2 regions of the Roseibium sp. HPY-6 genome follow, and region 1 is predicted to be linked to the other one. Evidence: predicted binding sites of a transcription regulator. Region 1 holds the regulator's gene; the other holds the start of a gene.
What was found. Region 1 encodes LexA, which represses DNA repair genes until DNA is damaged. Its sites were predicted from a motif close to TGTTCNNNNTGTGTTCNG; they were not measured.
Positions count from the first base shown of each region.

Region 2: the regulator LexA is predicted to act here: its motif matches at 2,025-2,042, upstream of ABVF61_RS04895 (UvrD-helicase domain-containing protein).

Region 1 is NZ_JBEWCD010000001.1:7,664-11,661, forward strand. It holds gene ABVF61_RS00030 (acyl-CoA synthetase) at 1-587, shown strand, start outside; gene ABVF61_RS00035 (hypothetical protein) at 584-1,447, shown strand; gene lexA (transcriptional repressor LexA) at 1,593-2,309, shown strand; gene ABVF61_RS00045 (ComEC/Rec2 family competence protein) at 2,407-3,998, opposite strand, start outside.
Region 2 is NZ_JBEWCD010000001.1:1,021,784-1,025,781, reverse strand. It holds gene ABVF61_RS04910 (methyl-accepting chemotaxis protein) at 1-272, shown strand, start outside; gene ABVF61_RS04905 (GIY-YIG nuclease family protein) at 844-1,140, shown strand; gene ABVF61_RS04900 (hypothetical protein) at 1,797-1,970, opposite strand; gene ABVF61_RS04895 (UvrD-helicase domain-containing protein) at 2,096-3,998, shown strand, end outside.

The sequences.
Region 1 (3,998 bases):
ACCATTTTCTGGAGGACGGACCCGAAACCAGGGTCGGAACATGCGGCACCGAACGCACGGGAATCGAGGTCAGTATCCAGGATGACGATGGCAACATACTTCCGGCCGGTGAGACCGGCGAGGTATGCGTGATAGGACCAGCGGTCTGTGCAGGTTATCTGGAAGACGATGCAGCGAACCAGGCGTCGTTTCGAAATGGTTGGTTCCGAACCGGTGACATCGGACATCTTGATGAGAATCGCTATCTTTATCTGACCGGACGTGCGTCAGACATGTACATTTCCGGTGGCTCGAATGTGTATCCGAAGGAAATCGAAGAGGTTCTATTGACGCACCCTGGGATTTCGGAAGTCGCTATCCTTGGCATCCCGGACCCGCAGTGGGGCGAGACAGGACTGGCGGTTTGTGTTGCGACAGGCGAAGATCACGGCCTGCAAGATGAACTGATGAGTTACCTTTCCGGCAAGATCGCCCGCTACAAGATGCCGGCCAGGTACCTTTTCATCGAAACGATGCCAACCAGTGCCTATGGAAAGATCACCAAGAAGCTCGTTCGGGAATATCTCGTCGAAGAAGGCCTCTTATGAGACGGCCGCCACCAAACAGCCTTGCCGAGATCCGGCACCCGGGACCGCCGAACAAGACAAGACGCCCCTTCGCACGTTGCAACGCGACGCGAATTGATCTGCAGCTTTCGGCAGGACAATCATTGCTCGGCGCTTTGGGAGATTGGGCTGAACGCGAAGGCTTCTCTTCTGCGATGCTGGACTTGTCCGGTCTCAGACTGAAGTCGTTTGAGTACGTGATGCCGGACCGAGCGATCGATGACCGGCACGTCGCATGGTACAGCGACACTCAGCATTGCGAATCTGCAACCCTGCAGGAAGGCGTCGCCATACTGGGCCGTCGAGATGGTCGTTGGTTCGCACATGTTCACGCGTACTGGACCAACAAAAACGCTGAACACCTGGGGCATTTGCTGCCGGACACACTCATTGTGGATCAGGCGAGCCTGATCAGCGGCTGGGGGTTAACCGGTGCGTCTTACGTTGCCGAGGAAGACCCGGAGACTGAGTTCACGCTTTACAGGGTCAGGCAGGAAAATCGCGTCAAATCAGATATAGCCAACGCGCTGATCACCACGCTGGCACCTTTTGAGGATCTTGCTGCAAGCGTATCTGATCTGGCTCAGCAGCTGGATAGCGAAACGTTTGAAGTGTCGGGTCTTGGAAGTCTCGCGGGAGCAACTTTCATGGACGGTGAACCCATGACCGGCCTGATCTCCGAGATCCTGCTCCAGCCTGGTGGCGGACGGCAGAGTAACGGGGAACGGAAAATACCGATTCGGTGCATCGATCTGGAAGGCCGTCTTCATCAGGGAAACGTTCTTGAAGGCGGTGCACCGACACTCGTCACCTGCGAACTGCTCCTGGTGTCACGAAGCTAAAGTCCGAAAGAAATCAGTAGCTTTTGGGAGAGAGCGCCGTCCAAAAAGAACAGTAAGAGAACATTTACCCTTGCAGAACACAATAGGAACAGGTAGATTGTTCTCGATTTGTACCAGCCTGTTCTGTGGTCAGGGGAAGCCAAAAATGCTCACGCGCAAGCAGTATGAACTGCTCATGTTCATTCACGAGAGACTCAAGGAAACCGGTGTTCCACCGTCTTTTGATGAAATGAAAGACGCTTTGGACCTTCGTTCCAAATCCGGTATCCACCGATTGATCACGGCGCTCGAGGAACGCGGCTTCATAAGGCGGCTGCCGAACCGTGCCCGCGCAATGGAAGTTGTGCGCCTTCCCGACTCCATCGCACCTGGTTTGGGCACTCCGCGACCGCGGGGCAGTTTTTCACCCGAAGTCATCGAGGGATCACTCGGGAAACCTGAAGCCCCTCGCCCTGCCCCTGCTCCTGAGCCGGTGCATCAGGGAACGGAGATCCCGGTTATGGGACGCATTGCGGCGGGTGTTCCGATTGAAGCTATCCAGACCCACAGCCATTCAATCTCCGTACCGCCTGAGCTTCTGGGTAAAGGCGAACACTATGCCCTGGAAGTGCGCGGCGACTCCATGATTGAGGCTGGAATTCTGGACGGTGATACGGTCCTGATACGCAGGACAGAAAGCGCCGACAGCGGCGATATTGTCGTGGCACTGGTTGACGAGGAAGAGGCCACGCTTAAGCGCTTGCGCAAGAAAGGCGCATCCATCGCTCTTGAAGCGGCCAATCCTGCATATGAGACGCGCATCTTCGGACCTGGCAGAGTGCGTGTTCAGGGGCGCCTGGTTGCCCTCTTCCGCCAATACTGACGCATAAATGCGCAGCACTGCGGACCCGCCTTGATGTTAGTGAGCAGGTCTGATCCATGACCGGGCATCTCAAGGGACCGCGGGCTGTTTATGGCATCTATCGCAGGCTCGCGCGCGTGACCTCACCTTTCTTGTGCCAGGGCCTCGGTATGATCGGTATGGCATATTGGATCGCGTCGATCTGGGGCGCCGCAGCCTTCTCCTCAGAGGGTAGTCGCAATCTATTGTTTTCCTGAATGGCTCGGTCGGAATTCACCTGACGAGATAACCACAAGGAGATTGCGCCTCGTCGCTCACGCACCTCGCGATCGATCACGAGGCTTGCACCGCACACACCTGGCACGACTAAGTCGCTTACGATAAGATCGGCATAACGGCAATCCATGACAAGAGCATCCAATGACTTTGGCATGGCGATGTAAAACGGTCTGTCGGGGAAGGATCCCTTTGGTTCGAACGGCCGTTTTTCAAAAGCTTTGATGACGCACCCGCTTGGATCACATACTCTTTGTGGCGACTTCATCTTGCGCGACTTGACCGCGTCACCCGTTATACCCTCTGCCTGATACCAGATGTCTGTCTGGAAAGAACCTCGCGCGCCATTCCAGTTTAAGTTCCCGCCGGCATCACGTGCCGCGATGCGACCGCCAGAGGCGGAAATCTGAATGTCGGGCGGAGGTGACAAGTGCAAGAGCACGCCTCCAACAACAAGCGGAAGAACCGCGCTGAACCGCCACTTGCCCCGCAGCAACAACGCCGCGAACAGGGCTGCGCAAAATGCGATGGTTTCGACTGCGGTCAACTGACCGATCGCACCGATACCACCGTCGAGCTCTGCCACGAAGGCCGCGATTTCAAGCAAGAGTGTGAGGCCAAAGGACATGATTGCGAGAGGAATTGCGGCCAGCCCTAGAGGCATGAGTACCAGGGACAGAACACCCATCGGCATGACAAGCAGCGTGAAGACAGGCATTCCAAGCATGTTTCCAATCAACCCGTAGGGCGCAATGCGGCCAAAATGGTGCGCGGCGATAATGCCGGTTGCGACCCCAGCTACTAGCGCCGTTATCAAAAGCCCTGTCATCCACCGGCCCACGAACAGGGCAATCTTGCCGGAAAGCGTTTTGCGGTATCTTTGCCCGGCTGCGAGTGGTTCAACGCGGTCCCGCCACGTCTCATAAACAGCAATGAGACAGATCACCGCCGCAAACGACATCTGGAACCCCGGGTAAAACAAACGCTCCGGCGCTAAAACAAGGAGGACAAGACCAGCAAACGCGACACTGCGCACCGTCAGGCCGCGGCGCCCGACAAGAATGCCGAGAAAGACGAGCGAGATCATCAGGAAGGACCGCTGCGTTGCGACAGAGCCCCCAGAAATGAGCAAATAGAAGAAGGCTGCGGAAAGAGCTGCAATGGCTGCGAATTTGTGAATGGGAAATCGCAGCGCCAAAGGTGGAAGCAAAGCGAATAGGAAGAGCGCGGCAGCGTAAGTTCCGCCTGCAAAAAGGGCCATGTGAAGACCCGATATTGCAAGAATGTGCGCAAGCCCTGCAGCTCTGAGATTCTCCTGCTGGAGCCCGTTTATTCCTCCGCGATCACCGACAAGCAGCGCGACGATGAGAGCCGCTTCCTGATCATCAGGCAGACTGGCGCGTATTTTCGTTGCTATGCGATCTCTGATTGCCT
Region 2 (3,998 bases), 1.0 Mb from region 1:
AAGAGGTTCGCTCCGTCAGTGAGACGATCGCGGTTTCGGTGGACGAGCAAAACGCGGCCACCAGCGAGATCACGCAGAGCATTACCTTCGCGTCCGACGGTGCGACGGCCGCCGCGACCAATGTCGCCGGCGTTTCCGGGTCCATCGATCAGACGCGCCAGAAATCGGAAACGCTGAGCGTCTCTGCCGAACAACTCGGCCAGGTCGCATCCCACCTCTCCGAGGCCGTCAACACTTTCCTTGAGGAAGTGCGGGACGAGGAAGCTGCATAAGCCGGTTCCGGTTTCATCTGAAACACCCTCCGAAAATCCCGGTTTGCCATGCATTGGCAGACCGGGATTTTTGCTTTCTGAGGGATTGAGTGGCTCCCCAGACGCAAACCCCCGCCGGTGCGCCTTGCCCTCCCGGTTTGGCGCGTAGCGAACTGACCGGGAACCAGCAACCCCTGCGGTCAAAGGGTCCGCAGTCGGCGGCGATCACTGGATCCCTGACTCCGCAGGGATGACAACAGAGAAATTTTTCCCGCGCGCGTGCGGGTTTGCTTGTCATCCCGGCTTGGCGCGCAGCGTCAAGGCCGGGATCCAGTACTCCCGGTGGTGGCCGGGGCCGCAGGCGCCGGCGGTTACTGGATCCCTGCCTTCGCAGGGATGACAAGTTGGGGAATTCCCACGCACAAACAAAGCGTTTGTCATCCCGGTTTGACGTTTAGCGTCAAGACCGGGATCCAGTACTCTCTGAAGTGATAGGGTCCGTGGGCACTTGCGATTGCCGGTTCTCTGATTTCGCTGGGATGGCAAGTTGGGGTAATGTGCTTTTTTCATTTCAGAGTTGTGGAAGTTCATTGTGCACTTGGATCAGCAATATTATGTCTACATCCTTGCAAGCAAATTGGGTGGAACGCTTTATGTCGGCGTGACCAACGATTTGTTGGGCCGCGTCAGTCTGCACAAGGTAGGCCTCGGCTGCGCTTTTACGGCAAAATACAAAGTGGGCCTTCTGGTCTACTACGAAGTTCACGAAGACATTGAACAGGCGATCAAGCGCGAGAAGCAAATCAAGCGGTGGAAGCGGGCCTGGAAAACCCGAATGATCGAAGAGCGCAATCCCAACTGGGACGACCTTTTTCCCAAGCTTACCTAGTCCGTGTTGTCCAACCGGTCTGCTGCAGAGCGGAGTGACTAGGATCCAGCAGTCCATGTGGTGACAGGGTCCGCAGGCGTCGGTGAATACTGGATCCCTGCCTGCGCAGGGATGACAACAGTTAGGCTTTCCGGGCGTGTGCGGGTTTGCTTGTCATCCCAGTTTGGCGCGGAGCGGCAAGACCGGGACCCAGTCCTCCCTGCGGCGATAGGGTCCGCAGTCGGCGGCGGTTACTGGATCCCTGCCTGCGCAGGGATGACAACAGTGAGATTCTCTCGCGCATGCGTGCTTTGCTTGTCATCCCGGTTTGCGCTTAGCGGCAAGACCGGAACCCAGTCCTCCCTGCAGTGATTGGAGACGCAGGCGGCGGTGAATGCTGGATCCCTGCCTGCGCAGGGATGACAAAGTGCTCAAGGGGAGCCGCCCCGGCCTTGAGCCGGGGTTAAGCTAGTGCTGAGAGCAGGTCCCGGATCAAGTCCGGGACGGCAATGGAGGGCGGTTTTCGTTTCAGTTGTCGTCAGGGACGCAGCGCAGCGCGAGCCAGGAACCAGTACGCCGCAGCGTTTTTGGTATGGACAACAAGGTGGGTTTACCGGATCCCTGCCTTCGCAGGGATGACGACAGTGAGATTCTCTCGCGCATGTCCGGATTGCTTGTCATCCCGGTTTGACGCGTAGCGTCAAGACCGGGATCCAGTAGTCCCGGTGGCGGTAGAGTTCACAGACTTCGTCGATTGCTGGAACATTGATCTTGCTGGTATGGCGCGCTGAAACAGGTCGCATCAGGTCAATCAGTTTAAGTTCCCGGAAGCGATAAATCTCGGGGTTCATGCACCTTTCCTTGTCCCCATCTAAAGGTGTTTTCACGCCTCGCCAGAAACACTTTGTTGCTATATTGTTCTTCACTGCTAAGACCTTTGGGTCTTGAAGCTTTTACGCAACTGGACCAGCACACCATGGCAGACCCGGGCGGGTATGACGACTCCTACGACGATCCCTTTGAGCCGGCCGCAACGCGCGCCGAGCCGGCGCCTGCGCCGCCGCGTCCGCAGGGCGGCATTGCCGCGCGGGCCATGGCAGCACGCCAGGCACCGGATTATCTGACCGGTCTCAATCCGGAACAAAGACTTGCCGTTGAAACAACGGAGGGCCCGGTACTGGTGCTGGCCGGGGCAGGGACGGGCAAAACCCGCGTTCTGACGACACGCATCGCTCACCTTCTGGCAACAGGCCGCGCCCGGCAGAATGAAATCCTCGCCGTGACCTTCACAAACAAAGCGTCGCGCGAGATGAAGGAACGCATCGCGAAATTCGTCGGCGGCAACGTGGAAGGCATGGCCTGGCTGGGTACGTTCCACTCCATTTGCGTAAAAATCCTCAGAAAACACGCTGAACTCGTCGGCCTGAAATCCAGCTTCACGATCCTGGATACGGATGATCAGATACGACTTATCAAGCAGATCATCCAGGCCGAAGGCCTCGACGACAAGCGGTGGACTGCCAAAACCTTTGCCGGCATTCTCGACGGGTGGAAAAACCGGGCGCTGACCCCGGAGCAGGTGCCGGAGGGAGAAGCCCGGGCCTTTGCCAATGGCAAGGGACGGAGGCTCTACGAAGAGTATCAGGAACGGCTTTCAATCCTGAACGCGGCCGATTTCGGTGACTTGCTATTGCATGTCATCACGCTTTTCAAAACGCAGCCCGATGTTCTGAAGGAATATCAGCGCCGGTTCCGCTACATGCTGGTGGATGAATACCAGGATACCAATATTGCCCAGTATCTTTGGCTGCGCCTTCTGGCACAGGCCAATCCGAACGTGTGCTGCGTTGGTGATGACGATCAGTCGATCTATGGCTGGCGTGGTGCTGAAGTCGACAACATCCTGCGCTTCGAACATGACTTCAAGGGTGCCGTGGTCATCCGACTGGAGCGTAACTACCGCTCGACGAGCCACATTCTGGCGGCGGCTTCCCATCTGATTTCGTTCAACCAGGACAGGCTCGGGAAAACACTTTTCACAGACTTCGAAGAACCCGATCACGATCTGGTCTCCGTTGGGTCCGTCTGGGATTCTGAAGAGGAAGCCCGGACGATCGGAGACGAGATTGAAGCGCTGCAAAGCAAGGGGCATGCGCTGAACGACATGGCTGTGCTCGTGCGTGCGTCGTTCCAGCTGCGCGAGTTCGAAGAAAGATTTGTCACGCTGGGGCTGAATTACCGGGTCATCGGCGGTCCCCGCTTTTACGAACGCATGGAAATCCGTGACGCGCTTGCCTATTTCCGCTGCGTGGTGCAGCCGGCCGACGATCTTGCCTTCGAGCGTATCGTCAACACACCGAAACGCGGACTTGGCGATGCGACCTTGAAACTGGTGCACGGCCTTGCAAGAGCAGACCGTATTCCCCTGATGCAGGCAGCGCAGCAACTGATCGATACGGAGGAGCTGAAGCCCAAGCCACGCAATGCTTTGAAGAATGTGCTCGACAATTTTGAACGCTGGCGGCGCCAGCTTGGCCAGCTCAGCCATATCGAACTGGCCGAGATTATTCTCGACGAGAGCGGATACACGGAGATGTGGCGGTTGGACAGGTCCGCCGACGCGCCCGGGCGGCTCGACAACCTGAAAGAACTCGTGCGCTCAATGGAAGAGTTTGAGTCCTTGGCTGGATTTCTGGAGCACATATCGCTGGTGATGGATCGGGACAGTGCCGACGCCAATGACGCGGTTTCGGTTATGACACTGCACCAGGCCAAGGGGCTTGAGTTCGATACGGTTTTCCTGCCCGGGTGGGAAGAGGGGCTCTTTCCCCACCAGCGTGCGCTCGATGAAAGTGGCCGTGCGGGTTTGGAAGAAGAGC